DNA from 3 places in the Bacillus mojavensis genome. Region 2 is predicted to be linked to each of the others. Evidence: a T-box and tRNA genes for the amino acid it is inferred to sense, from the RefSeq annotation. Region 2 holds a T-box; the other regions hold tRNA genes.
What was found. A T-box is a leader RNA that pairs with one kind of tRNA and senses whether it is charged. The one in region 2 lies ahead of thrS (threonine--tRNA ligase), so its partner is inferred to be a tRNA-Thr.
Positions count from the first base shown of each region.

Region 1: it has a tRNA-Thr gene. The T-box ahead of thrS (threonine--tRNA ligase) is inferred to sense a tRNA for this amino acid. The anticodon was not compared.
Region 3: it has a tRNA-Thr gene. The T-box ahead of thrS (threonine--tRNA ligase) is inferred to sense a tRNA for this amino acid. The anticodon was not compared.

Region 1 covers NZ_CP051464.1:91,920-96,476, forward strand. Annotated here, with positions in the region: rRNA gene HC660_RS00490 (23S ribosomal RNA) at 26-2,951, shown strand; rRNA gene rrf (5S ribosomal RNA) at 3,005-3,120, shown strand; tRNA gene HC660_RS00500 (tRNA-Val) at 3,143-3,218, shown strand; tRNA gene HC660_RS00505 (tRNA-Thr) at 3,222-3,297, shown strand; tRNA gene HC660_RS00510 (tRNA-Lys) at 3,335-3,410, shown strand; tRNA gene HC660_RS00515 (tRNA-Leu) at 3,418-3,500, shown strand; tRNA gene HC660_RS00520 (tRNA-Gly) at 3,541-3,615, shown strand; tRNA gene HC660_RS00525 (tRNA-Leu) at 3,630-3,715, shown strand; tRNA gene HC660_RS00530 (tRNA-Arg) at 3,725-3,801, shown strand; tRNA gene HC660_RS00535 (tRNA-Pro) at 3,825-3,901, shown strand; tRNA gene HC660_RS00540 (tRNA-Ala) at 3,909-3,984, shown strand; rRNA gene HC660_RS00545 (16S ribosomal RNA) at 4,160-4,557, shown strand, end outside.
Region 2 covers NZ_CP051464.1:3,668,366-3,672,922, reverse strand. Annotated here, with positions in the region: gene HC660_RS19085 (Rrf2 family transcriptional regulator) at 1-25, shown strand, start outside; gene HC660_RS19080 (MFS transporter) at 22-1,419, shown strand; T-box leader at 1,472-1,696, shown strand; T-box leader at 1,728-1,953, shown strand; T-box leader at 1,986-2,210, shown strand; gene thrS (threonine--tRNA ligase) at 2,263-4,179, shown strand; gene HC660_RS19065 (MarR family transcriptional regulator) at 4,299-4,557, shown strand, end outside.
Region 3 covers NZ_CP051464.1:163,682-168,238, forward strand. Annotated here, with positions in the region: rRNA gene HC660_RS00945 (23S ribosomal RNA) at 1-1,745, shown strand, start outside; rRNA gene rrf (5S ribosomal RNA) at 1,799-1,914, shown strand; tRNA gene HC660_RS00955 (tRNA-Asn) at 1,960-2,034, shown strand; tRNA gene HC660_RS00960 (tRNA-Thr) at 2,037-2,109, shown strand; tRNA gene HC660_RS00965 (tRNA-Gly) at 2,175-2,249, shown strand; tRNA gene HC660_RS00970 (tRNA-Arg) at 2,287-2,363, shown strand; tRNA gene HC660_RS00975 (tRNA-Pro) at 2,387-2,463, shown strand; tRNA gene HC660_RS00980 (tRNA-Ala) at 2,471-2,546, shown strand; rRNA gene HC660_RS00985 (16S ribosomal RNA) at 2,721-4,270, shown strand; rRNA gene HC660_RS00990 (23S ribosomal RNA) at 4,440-4,557, shown strand, end outside.

The DNA of each region.
Region 1 (4,557 bases), 450 kb from region 2:
ATATCACATAGTGATTCTTTTTAACGGTTAAGTTAGAAAGGGCGCACGGTGGATGCCTTGGCACTAGGAGCCGATGAAGGACGGGACGAACACCGATATGCTTCGGGGAGCTGTAAGCAAGCTTTGATCCGGAGATTTCCGAATGGGGAAACCCACCACTCGTAATGGAGTGGTATCCATATCTGAATTCATAGGATATGAGAAGGCAGACCCGGGGAACTGAAACATCTAAGTACCCGGAGGAAGAGAAAGCAAATGCGATTCCCTGAGTAGCGGCGAGCGAAACGGGATTAGCCCAAACCAAGAGGCTTGCCTCTTGGGGTTGTAGGACACTCTATACGGAGTTACAAAGGAACGAGGTAGATGAAGAGGTCTGGAAAGGCCCGCCATAGAAGGTAACAGCCCTGTAGTCAAAACTTCGTTCTCTCCAGAGTGGATCCTGAGTACGGCGGAACACGTGAAATTCCGTCGGAATCCGGGAGGACCATCTCCCAAGGCTAAATACTCCCTAGTGACCGATAGTGAACCAGTACCGTGAGGGAAAGGTGAAAAGCACCCCGGAAGGGGAGTGAAAGAGATCCTGAAACCGTGTGCCTACAAGTAGTCAGAGCCCGTTAACGGGTGATGGCGTGCCTTTTGTAGAATGAACCGGCGAGTTACGATCCCGTGCAAGGTTAAGCAGAAGATGCGGAGCCGCAGCGAAAGCGAGTCTGAATAGGGCGCATGAGTACGTGGTCGTAGACCCGAAACCAGGTGATCTACCCATGTCCAGGGTGAAGTTCAGGTAACACTGAATGGAGGCCCGAACCCACGCACGTTGAAAAGTGCGGGGATGAGGTGTGGGTAGGGGTGAAATGCCAATCGAACCTGGAGATAGCTGGTTCTCTCCGAAATAGCTTTAGGGCTAGCCTCAAGGTAAGAGTCTTGGAGGTAGAGCACTGATTGGACTAGGGGCCCCTACCGGGTTACCGAATTCAGTCAAACTCCGAATGCCAATGACTTATCCTTGGGAGTCAGACTGCGAGTGATAAGATCCGTAGTCGAAAGGGAAACAGCCCAGACCGCCAGCTAAGGTCCCAAAGTATACGTTAAGTGGAAAAGGATGTGGAGTTGCTTAGACAACCAGGATGTTGGCTTAGAAGCAGCCACCATTTAAAGAGTGCGTAATAGCTCACTGGTCGAGTGACTCTGCGCCGAAAATGTACCGGGGCTAAACGTATCACCGAAGCTGCGGACTGTTCTTCGAACAGTGGTAGGAGAGCGTTCTAAGGGCTGTGAAGCCAGACCGGAAGGACTGGTGGAGCGCTTAGAAGTGAGAATGCCGGTATGAGTAGCGAAAGAGGGGTGAGAATCCCCTCCACCGAATGCCTAAGGTTTCCTGAGGAAGGCTCGTCCGCTCAGGGTTAGTCGGGACCTAAGCCGAGGCCGAAAGGCGTAGGCGATGGACAACAGGTTGATATTCCTGTACCACCTCCTCACCATTTGAGCAATGGGGGGACGCAGGAGGATAGGGTAAGCGCGGTATTGGATATCCGCGTCCAAGCAGTTAGGCTGGGAAATAGGCAAATCCGTTTCCCATAAGGCTGAGCTGTGATGGCGAGCGAAATTTAGTAGCGAAGTTCCTGATTCCACACTGCCAAGAAAAGCCTCTAGCGAGGTGAGAGGTGCCCGTACCGCAAACCGACACAGGTAGGCGAGGAGAGAATCCTAAGGTGATCGAGAGAACTCTCGTTAAGGAACTCGGCAAAATGACCCCGTAACTTCGGGAGAAGGGGTGCTCTGTTAGGGTGAAAGCCCGAGAGAGCCGCAGTGAATAGGCCCAGGCGACTGTTTAGCAAAAACACAGGTCTCTGCGAAGCCGTAAGGCGAAGTATAGGGGCTGACGCCTGCCCGGTGCTGGAAGGTTAAGAGGAGCGCTTAGCGTAAGCGAAGGTGCGAATTGAAGCCCCAGTAAACGGCGGCCGTAACTATAACGGTCCTAAGGTAGCGAAATTCCTTGTCGGGTAAGTTCCGACCCGCACGAAAGGCGCAACGATCTGGGCACTGTCTCAACGAGAGACTCGGTGAAATTATAGTACCTGTGAAGATGCAGGTTACCCGCGACAGGACGGAAAGACCCCGTGGAGCTTTACTGCAGCCTGATATTGAATGTTGGTACAGCTTGTACAGGATAGGTAGGAGCCTTGGAAACCGGAGCGCCAGCTTCGGTGGAGGCATCGGTGGGATACTACCCTGGCTGTATTGACCTTCTAACCCGCCGCCCTTATCGGGCGGGGAGACAGTGTCAGGTGGGCAGTTTGACTGGGGCGGTCGCCTCCTAAAAGGTAACGGAGGCGCCCAAAGGTTCCCTCAGAATGGTTGGAAATCATTCGCAGAGTGTAAAGGCACAAGGGAGCTTGACTGCGAGACCTACAAGTCGAGCAGGGACGAAAGTCGGGCTTAGTGATCCGGTGGTTCCGCATGGAAGGGCCATCGCTCAACGGATAAAAGCTACCCCGGGGATAACAGGCTTATCTCCCCAAGAGTCCACATCGACGGGGAGGTTTGGCACCTCGATGTCGGCTCATCGCATCCTGGGGCTGTAGTCGGTCCCAAGGGTTGGGCTGTTCGCCCATTAAAGCGGTACGCGAGCTGGGTTCAGAACGTCGTGAGACAGTTCGGTCCCTATCCGTCGCGGGCGCAGGAAATTTGAGAGGAGCTGTCCTTAGTACGAGAGGACCGGGATGGACGCACCGCTGGTGTACCAGTTGTTCTGCCAAGGGCATCGCTGGGTAGCTATGTGCGGACGGGATAAGTGCTGAAAGCATCTAAGCATGAAGCCCCCTCAAGATGAGATTTCCCATTCCGCAAGGAAGTAAGATCCCTGAAAGATGATCAGGTTGATAGGTCTGAGGTGGAAGTGTGGCGACACATGGAGCTGACAGATACTAATCGATCGAGGACTTAACCTAATTTCTAATGATGTCACACCTGTTATCTAGTTTTGAGAGAACACTCTCAATTGTTTGGTGGCGATAGCGAAGAGGTCACACCCGTTCCCATGCCGAACACGGAAGTTAAGCTCTTCAGCGCCGATGGTAGTCGGGGGTTTCCCCCTGTGAGAGTAGGACGCCGCCAAGCAATTGCACGTTAGTGCAATTATGGAGGATTAGCTCAGCTGGGAGAGCATCTGCCTTACAAGCAGAGGGTCGGCGGTTCGAGCCCGTCATCCTCCACCATTTGCCGGTGTAGCTCAATTGGTAGAGCAACTGACTTGTAATCAGTAGGTTGGGGGTTCAAGTCCTCTTGCCGGCACCACTTTTATATGATATAATATTCAAGTCTCTTGTAAGAAGAGCCATTAGCTCAGTTGGTAGAGCATCTGACTTTTAATCAGAGGGTCGAAGGTTCGAGTCCTTCATGGCTCACCATTTTTAAGCGGGTGTGGCGGAATTGGCAGACGCGCTAGACTTAGGATCTAGTGTCTTTATGACGTGGGGGTTCAAGTCCCTTCACCCGCATTATATAGGATGACAGTTATAAAAACTGGACATCCTGTCTGCGGAAGTAGTTCAGTGGTAGAACACCACCTTGCCAAGGTGGGGGTCGCGGGTTCGAATCCCGTCTTCCGCTCCAACTATACCATCCACGCCGGGGTGGTGGAATTGGCAGACACACAGGACTTAAAATCCTGCGGTAGGTGACTACCGTGCCGGTTCAAGTCCGGCCCTCGGCATTATCATTTGCGCCCGTAGCTCAATTGGATAGAGCGTTTGACTACGGATCAAAAGGTTAGGGGTTCGACTCCTCTCGGGCGCGCCATATATTATTTTAATATGAGGAATCGGGAAGTAGCTCAGCTTGGTAGAGCACATGGTTTGGGACCATGGGGTCGCAGGTTCGAATCCTGTCTTCCCGACCATTTTTATGGGGCCTTAGCTCAGCTGGGAGAGCGCCTGCTTTGCACGCAGGAGGTCAGCGGTTCGATCCCGCTAGGCTCCACCAAAAAAAGATTTAAAAAAAGTTGTTGACTTTGAGAAAGCGACGTTGTATACTAATAAAGTTGCTTTAACAAGGCGATAAACAAAATGATCTTTGAAAACTAAACAAGACAAAACGTACCTGTTAATTCAAGTTTTAAATAAATCGCACAGCGATGTGCGTAGTCAGTCAAACTACTTTATCGGAGAGTTTGATCCTGGCTCAGGACGAACGCTGGCGGCGTGCCTAATACATGCAAGTCGAGCGGACAGATGGGAGCTTGCTCCCTGATGTTAGCGGCGGACGGGTGAGTAACACGTGGGTAACCTGCCTGTAAGACTGGGATAACTCCGGGAAACCGGGGCTAATACCGGATGCTTGTTTGAACCGCATGGTTCAAACATAAAAGGTGGCTTCGGCTACCACTTACAGATGGACCCGCGGCGCATTAGCTAGTTGGTGAGGTAACGGCTCACCAAGGCAACGATGCGTAGCCGACCTGAGAGGGTGATCGGCCACACTGGGACTGAGACACGGCCCAGACTCCTACGGGAGGCAGCAGTAGGGAATCTTCCGCAATGGACGAAAGTCTGACGG
Region 2 (4,557 bases):
TCAGCTGAAAGGGCAATGGCAATGAAAAACAGCGGGCCTTTACATCAATCAGGATCAACAGGCATCTCAGTGTTAATCGTGCTCGCTCTCGGTTTTCTCATGGCTACGCTTGATGTGACTGTGGTGAATGTTGCTATTGCTGATATGAAAAACGCTCTTTCCCTTTCACTTTCAGGTGTGACGTGGGTTGTAGACGGGTACATGCTTACATTTGCTTCGCTTCTGCTTGCCGGCGGCGCGATGGCTGATCGTTACGGCTCAAAGACGATTTATATACTGGGTTTGGCCGTTTTTGTTCTTGCCTCTTGTCTATGCGCTGTAGCAGCAAATGGCCAAATGCTGATCGCAGGCCGTCTATTGCAGGGACTTGGCGCGGCTTTGTTTATGCCGAGTTCACTCAGCCTTTTGGCTGCCTCTTACCCTGATGAACGGGTGCGGGCCAAAATGTTTGGCTTGTGGGCCGCTCTCGTCTCCGCCGCCTCCGGACTGGGGCCTTTTATCGGCGGTGTTCTGGTGAATGCGGCAGGGTGGCAGAGTATTTTTCTGATCAATGTGCCGTTAGGGGTTGCGGCGCTTATTTGTGCCTATCGAACGCTCAGCAGTTTCCCGGGAAAAGGCAGCCGGGTGAATATCACAGGGCATCTGCTTGGAATGGCGGCTCTCGGATTTCTTTCATTTGCGCTGATACAGGGCGCTTCAATAGGCTGGAGTTCGCCTTCCATTCTCGGTGCTTTCGCAGCGGCCGTTTTGGCGTTTGTGCTTTTTATTCTGAGAGAGATTTTTTCGGCAACATCTATTCTGCCTGCGTCATTATATAAAAACGGACGATTCTCGGCAACGCAGTTCGTTGGGTTTTTGCTGAATTTTGCTCTTTTCGGCGGCATGTTTATGCTCAGTCTATTTTTGCAGGAAGCGAGAGGCGCAAGTTCCTTTTTAGCGGGAGTCGAACTATTGCCGATGATGGCTGTCTTTGTGGTCGGAAATCTGCTGTTTGCCCGGCTGGCGAACCGTTTTGAAGCGGGGCTTCTTATGTTTGTTTCAATGGCTGTCAGCTGCATCATGGCTTTGCTGTTATTTGTCATGGTTTCTCCGGATTTGCCTTACTGGCAGCTTGCGGTTCTGACATCTGCCATGAATCTTGGTGTTGGCATTACGGTTCCTGCCATGACGGCTGTGATTATGAAGACTGCGGGACAGGAGCATGCAAATATCGCAGGAGCAGCTTTAAATGCCAACCGGCAAATCGGGGCATTGGTTGGCGTGGCGGTTTCCGGAATGGTCATTCATCTGTCCGCCACTTGGTACGCCGGAGCTGGATTTACGTTTTTGATGATGGGCGCCGCATACAGTCTTGCCGCATTCCTTGTGTGGCGGTTTCTGACTTTTCATAAAGAAACGTCAGCTTCTGCATCATCTTAAAATCATCCATTGTCTTTTCAAGGAATTTATAGTAAGATATATGAAATTATTGAAACAGGCACTGATAAGGACATGAGATGCTTTTTACGGTTTCTAGAGAGGGAAGGACCAGCTGAAATCTTCCTAACGCAGAGAAAGCAGCTTACCGCCTTTGAGCCGTATCGGGGAAATCAAGTATCTGATACCGTCATGCTGCGTTACAGCACCGAGCCGACGAACATGTATGTTTGTTGGGAATTTGGGTGGAACCACGAATATTAACACATTCGTCCCTTGCGAGGGATGGATGTGTTTTTTTATATGAGTCAATAAATGCGATGAAAAGGACATGAATGATATTTACGGTTTTCAGAGAGGGAAGAAAAGGTGCGAGCTTCCCAGCTTAGGAATATCATTTACCGCCTTGGAGCAGCGTTGGGGAACAGTCAGTATCCAATGCCGTTTATGCTGCGTTACAGCACCGAGCCGATGAACATGAACGTTCGTTGGGAACTTGGGTGGAACCACGGGTTTAATCACACACTCGTCCCTTACAGAGGGACGGGTGTGTTTTTTTATATAAATATAGAAATGCGATGAAAAGGACATGAATGATATTTACGGTTTTCAGAGAGGGAAGGAAAGGTGCGAGCTTCCCAGCTTAGGGATATCATTTACCGCCTTGGAGCAGCATTGGGGAACAATCAGTATCCAATGCCGTTGATGCTGCGTTATAGCACCGAGCCGATGAACATAAATGTTCGTTGGGAACTTGGGTGGAACCACGGGTTAATTACACACTCGTCCCTTACAGAGGGACGGGTGTGTTTTTTTATATACAATAATTAATAAGGAGTGTTTGAAATGAGTAAACATGTGAGTATTCAGCTTCCGGACGGACAGGTAAAGGAATATCCGAAAGGCACTACAGTCAAAGAGGCGGCTGCGTCCATCAGCTCCAGTCTGGAAAAGAAAGCAGCAGCGGGACAGGTTAATGACCGGCTCGTTGATGTCAGCTTTAAGCTGGAGGAAGATGCTGAGCTTTCAATTATCACACTGGATTCTCCAGAAGGCTTACAGGTGCTTCGCCATACATCAGCGCATGTGCTGGCTCAGGCAGTGAAACGGCTGTACGGCGAAGTGTCCTTGGGAATAGGGCCTGTCATTGAAGACGGATTTTATTATGATATGAAGCTTGATCGGAGTCTGACTTCCGGAGATGTAGAGGCCATCGAAAAAGAGATGAAGCATATTATAAACGAAAATATGAATATCAAGCGAGTAGAGGTTTCTTACGAGGAGGCTGAAGCGCTTTTTGCAGAAAAAGGCGAGCCGTTTAAGCTGGAAATTTTGAAAGACATTCCGCGCGGCGAGAACATTACGCTGTATCAGCAGGGAGAATTTGTTGACCTGTGCCGCGGGCCGCATCTTCCTTCAACAGGAATGATCAAGGCGTTCAAATTAACACGGGTGTCAGGTGCTTATTGGCGAGGAGACAGCCAAAATGAAGTCCTTCAGCGGGTGTACGGTGTTGCGTTTCAAAAGAAAAAAGATCTTGAGGCGCATCTGCATATGCTGGAAGAAGCAGCGAAACGGGATCACCGCAAGCTGGGAAAACAATTAGAGCTGTTTATGTTCTCGGAAGAAGCGCCGGGAATGCCGTTTTATTTGCCAAAAGGGCAGATTGTCCGCAATGAGCTGGAACGCTTTTCGCGTGAGCTGCAAACAAATGCCGGCTACGCCGAGGTGCGTACGCCGTTTATGATGAATCAGCGGTTATGGGAGCAGTCGGGGCACTGGGACCACTATCGCGACAATATGTATTTTTCAGAAGTAGATGATACTGCATTTGCAATGAAGCCAATGAATTGCCCTGGCCATATGCTCATCTTTAAAAACAGCCTGTACTCTTATCGGGATCTGCCGATTCGTATGGCGGAGTTCGGCCAGGTGCACCGCCATGAATACAGCGGTGCTCTAAACGGAATGCTCCGCGTCCGGACGTTCTGCCAGGATGACGCACATATCTTTGTTCGGGAAGATCAAATCGAGAGTGAAATCAAAGAAGCCATTCGGCTGATTGACGAGGTATACCGCACATTCGGTTTCGAGTATACGGTTGAACTTTCCACTCGCCCTGAGGATTCATCAGGTGAAGACAGCGTGTGGGAAATGTCTGAAAACGCCTTGAAACACGTCCTGGAGGACCTGGGTCTTCCTTATGAAGTAAACGCAGGGGATGGAGCGTTTTACGGAGCGAAAATCGATTTTCATATTAAAGACGCTCTGAAACGGAGCCACCAATGCGCCACAATCCAGCTTGATTTTCAAATGCCTGAAAAATTCGATTTAACATATATAAATGAGCACAATGAAAAGGTTCGTCCCGTCGTCATTCACAGGGCGGTATTCGGCTCAATTGACCGTTTCTTCGGCATTTTGATCGAGCATTTTGGCGGAGCTTTCCCAGTCTGGCTTGCGCCGACGCAGGTCCAAATTATACCGGTTTCTCACGTTCATATGGACTACTGCAAAAAAGTGCAGAGTGAGCTAAAGCGGCTCGGGATAAGGGCCAATATTGATGAACGCAATGAAAAGCTTGGCTACAAAATCAGAGAATCACAGATGCAGAAAATCCCGTACATGCTGGTGCTTGGGGATCAGGAAGTGAATGAAAAGGCGGTAAACGTCCGTCAGTTCGGACATCAGAAGAGTGAACAAGTTCCTTTTCAGGTATTTAAAGAGAATATTGTCAAACAGGTGAAAAATCGAAGCATGTAGGAGAAAAGTTGCGAATTCGCTGTTTGCTTTTTTGACTTTCCCTGTCTGGTATCAGTAAAATAATAAGTAAATCATATCGTTCGTATGTTATGAATGCATCTCGAAATGGGGAAATCTACATGGACCATGACAAACTGGAAGCAAATTTGCTGGATCACGCACTTACAAAATATTTGAAAAGCACGAAGCAATTAGATGAAGCCACCGTTCCAAAACACGTGAATAATGTAAGAGGATTTATTCTGCGGATCATATACAGACATGGGAGCTGCACCATAAAGGATATTCTGAAGGAGGTCACACTGTCTCCCTCTGCCACCACAACCGCTCTGAACCACTTAGAGCAGGAAGGGTTTATTGAGAGATCCAGAAATAACA
Region 3 (4,557 bases), 530 kb from region 2:
GGCTAAACGTATCACCGAAGCTGCGGACTGTTCTTCGAACAGTGGTAGGAGAGCGTTCTAAGGGCTGTGAAGCCAGACCGGAAGGACTGGTGGAGCGCTTAGAAGTGAGAATGCCGGTATGAGTAGCGAAAGAGGGGTGAGAATCCCCTCCACCGAATGCCTAAGGTTTCCTGAGGAAGGCTCGTCCGCTCAGGGTTAGTCGGGACCTAAGCCGAGGCCGAAAGGCGTAGGCGATGGACAACAGGTTGATATTCCTGTACCACCTCCTCACCATTTGAGCAATGGGGGGACGCAGGAGGATAGGGTAAGCGCGGTATTGGATATCCGCGTCCAAGCAGTTAGGCTGGGAAATAGGCAAATCCGTTTCCCATAAGGCTGAGCTGTGATGGCGAGCGAAATTTAGTAGCGAAGTTCCTGATTCCACACTGCCAAGAAAAGCCTCTAGCGAGGTGAGAGGTGCCCGTACCGCAAACCGACACAGGTAGGCGAGGAGAGAATCCTAAGGTGATCGAGAGAACTCTCGTTAAGGAACTCGGCAAAATGACCCCGTAACTTCGGGAGAAGGGGTGCTCTGTTAGGGTGCAAGCCCGAGAGAGCCGCAGTGAATAGGCCCAGGCGACTGTTTAGCAAAAACACAGGTCTCTGCGAAGCCGTAAGGCGAAGTATAGGGGCTGACGCCTGCCCGGTGCTGGAAGGTTAAGAGGAGCGCTTAGCGTAAGCGAAGGTGCGAATTGAAGCCCCAGTAAACGGCGGCCGTAACTATAACGGTCCTAAGGTAGCGAAATTCCTTGTCGGGTAAGTTCCGACCCGCACGAAAGGCGCAACGATCTGGGCACTGTCTCAACGAGAGACTCGGTGAAATTATAGTACCTGTGAAGATGCAGGTTACCCGCGACAGGACGGAAAGACCCCGTGGAGCTTTACTGCAGCCTGATATTGAATGTTGGTACAGCTTGTACAGGATAGGTAGGAGCCTTGGAAACCGGAGCGCCAGCTTCGGTGGAGGCATCGGTGGGATACTACCCTGGCTGTATTGACCTTCTAACCCGCCGCCCTTATCGGGCGGGGAGACAGTGTCAGGTGGGCAGTTTGACTGGGGCGGTCGCCTCCTAAAAGGTAACGGAGGCGCCCAAAGGTTCCCTCAGAATGGTTGGAAATCATTCGCAGAGTGTAAAGGCACAAGGGAGCTTGACTGCGAGACCTACAAGTCGAGCAGGGACGAAAGTCGGGCTTAGTGATCCGGTGGTTCCGCATGGAAGGGCCATCGCTCAACGGATAAAAGCTACCCCGGGGATAACAGGCTTATCTCCCCCAAGAGTCCACATCGACGGGGAGGTTTGGCACCTCGATGTCGGCTCATCGCATCCTGGGGCTGTAGTCGGTCCCAAGGGTTGGGCTGTTCGCCCATTAAAGCGGTACGCGAGCTGGGTTCAGAACGTCGTGAGACAGTTCGGTCCCTATCCGTCGCGGGCGCAGGAAATTTGAGAGGAGCTGTCCTTAGTACGAGAGGACCGGGATGGACGCACCGCTGGTGTACCAGTTGTTCTGCCAAGGGCATCGCTGGGTAGCTATGTGCGGACGGGATAAGTGCTGAAAGCATCTAAGCATGAAGCCCCCCTCAAGATGAGATTTCCCATTCCGCAAGGAAGTAAGATCCCTGAAAGATGATCAGGTTGATAGGTCTGAGGTGGAAGTGTGGCGACACATGGAGCTGACAGATACTAATCGATCGAGGACTTAACCTAATTTCTAATGATGTCACACCTGTTATCTAGTTTTGAGAGAACACTCTCAATTGTTTGGTGGCGATAGCGAAGAGGTCACACCCGTTCCCATACCGAACACGGAAGTTAAGCTCTTCAGCGCCGATGGTAGTCGGGGGGTTCCCCCTGTGAGAGTAGGACGCCGCCAAGCAGTTTTATCTATTTCTACCATGTTTGTTTATGAAGCTTATATCATTCCGCAGTAGCTCAGTGGTAGAGCTATCGGCTGTTAACCGATCGGTCGTAGGTTCGAATCCTACCTGCGGAGCCATTGCTTCCATAGCTCAGCAGGTAGAGCACTTCCATGGTAAGGAAGAGGTCAGCGGTTCGAGCCCGCTTGGAAGCTTTATTTAAATGCATTACTCTTACCAAGGTTTCTCAAAAAAGAGAAAGCTTTTTTTATTGCGATATGCGGAAGTAGTTCAGTGGTAGAACACCACCTTGCCAAGGTGGGGGTCGCGGGTTCGAATCCCGTCTTCCGCTCCATTATTTCATCCCAACGGGATTCGATACAAGTGAAAGTGCGCCCGTAGCTCAATTGGATAGAGCGTTTGACTACGGATCAAAAGGTTAGGGGTTCGACTCCTCTCGGGCGCGCCATATATTATTTTAATATGAGAAATCGGGAAGTAGCTCAGCTTGGTAGAGCACATGGTTTGGGACCATGGGGTCGCAGGTTCGAATCCTGTCTTCCCGACCATTTTTATGGGGCCTTAGCTCAGCTGGGAGAGCGCCTGCTTTGCACGCAGGAGGTCAGCGGTTCGATCCCGCTAGGCTCCACCAAAAAAGATTCAAAAAAAGTTGTTGACTTTGAGAAAGCGACGTTGTATACTAATAAAGTTGCTTTAACAAAGTGATAAACAAAATGATCTTTGAAAACTAAACAAGACAAAACGTACCTGTTAATTCAAGCTTTAAATAAATCGCACAGCAATGTGCGTAGTCAGTCAAACTACTTTATCGGAGAGTTTGATCCTGGCTCAGGACGAACGCTGGCGGCGTGCCTAATACATGCAAGTCGAGCGAACAGATGGGAGCTTGCTCCCTGATGTTAGCGGCGGACGGGTGAGTAACACGTGGGTAACCTGCCTGTAAGACTGGGATAACTCCGGGAAACCGGGGCTAATACCGGATGCTTGTTTGAACCGCATGATTCAAACATAAAAGGTGGCTTCGGCTACCACTTACAGATGGACCCGCGGCGCATTAGCTAGTTGGTGAGGTAACGGCTCACCAAGGCAACGATGCGTAGCCGACCTGAGAGGGTGATCGGCCACACTGGGACTGAGACACGGCCCAGACTCCTACGGGAGGCAGCAGTAGGGAATCTTCCGCAATGGACGAAAGTCTGACGGAGCAACGCCGCGTGAGTGATGAAGGTTTTCGGATCGTAAAGCTCTGTTGTTAGGGAAGAACAAGTACCGTTCGAATAGGGCGGTACCTTGACGGTACCTAACCAGAAAGCCACGGCTAACTACGTGCCAGCAGCCGCGGTAATACGTAGGTGGCAAGCGTTGTCCGGAATTATTGGGCGTAAAGGGCTCGCAGGCGGTTCCTTAAGTCTGATGTGAAAGCCCCCGGCTCAACCGGGGAGGGTCATTGGAAACTGGGGAACTTGAGTGCAGAAGAGGAGAGTGGAATTCCACGTGTAGCGGTGAAATGCGTAGAGATGTGGAGGAACACCAGTGGCGAAGGCGACTCTCTGGTCTGTAACTGACGCTGAGGAGCGAAAGCGTGGGGAGCGAACAGGATTAGATACCCTGGTAGTCCACGCCGTAAACGATGAGTGCTAAGTGTTAGGGGGTTTCCGCCCCTTAGTGCTGCAGCTAACGCATTAAGCACTCCGCCTGGGGAGTACGGTCGCAAGACTGAAACTCAAAGGAATTGACGGGGGCCCGCACAAGCGGTGGAGCATGTGGTTTAATTCGAAGCAACGCGAAGAACCTTACCAGGTCTTGACATCCTCTGACAATCCTAGAGATAGGACGTCCCCTTCGGGGGCAGAGTGACAGGTGGTGCATGGTTGTCGTCAGCTCGTGTCGTGAGATGTTGGGTTAAGTCCCGCAACGAGCGCAACCCTTGATCTTAGTTGCCAGCATTCAGTTGGGCACTCTAAGGTGACTGCCGGTGACAAACCGGAGGAAGGTGGGGATGACGTCAAATCATCATGCCCCTTATGACCTGGGCTACACACGTGCTACAATGGACAGAACAAAGGGCAGCGAAACCGCGAGGTTAAGCCAATCCCACAAATCTGTTCTCAGTTCGGATCGCAGTCTGCAACTCGACTGCGTGAAGCTGGAATCGCTAGTAATCGCGGATCAGCATGCCGCGGTGAATACGTTCCCGGGCCTTGTACACACCGCCCGTCACACCACGAGAGTTTGTAACACCCGAAGTCGGTGAGGTAACCTTTATGGAGCCAGCCGCCGAAGGTGGGACAGATGATTGGGGTGAAGTCGTAACAAGGTAGCCGTATCGGAAGGTGCGGCTGGATCACCTCCTTTCTAAGGATATTTACGGAATATAAGACCTTGGGTCTTATAAACAGAACGTTCCCTGTCTTGTTTAGTTTTGAAGGATCATTCCTTCGAAACGTGTTCTTTGAAAACTAGATAACAGTAGACATCACATTCAATTAGTAACACAAGATATCACATAGTGATTCTTTTTAACGGTTAAGTTAGAAAGGGCGCACGGTGGATGCCTTGGCACTAGGAGCCGATGAAGGACGGGACGAACACCGATATGCTTCGGGGAGCTGTAAGCAAGCTTTGATCCGGAGATTTCCGAA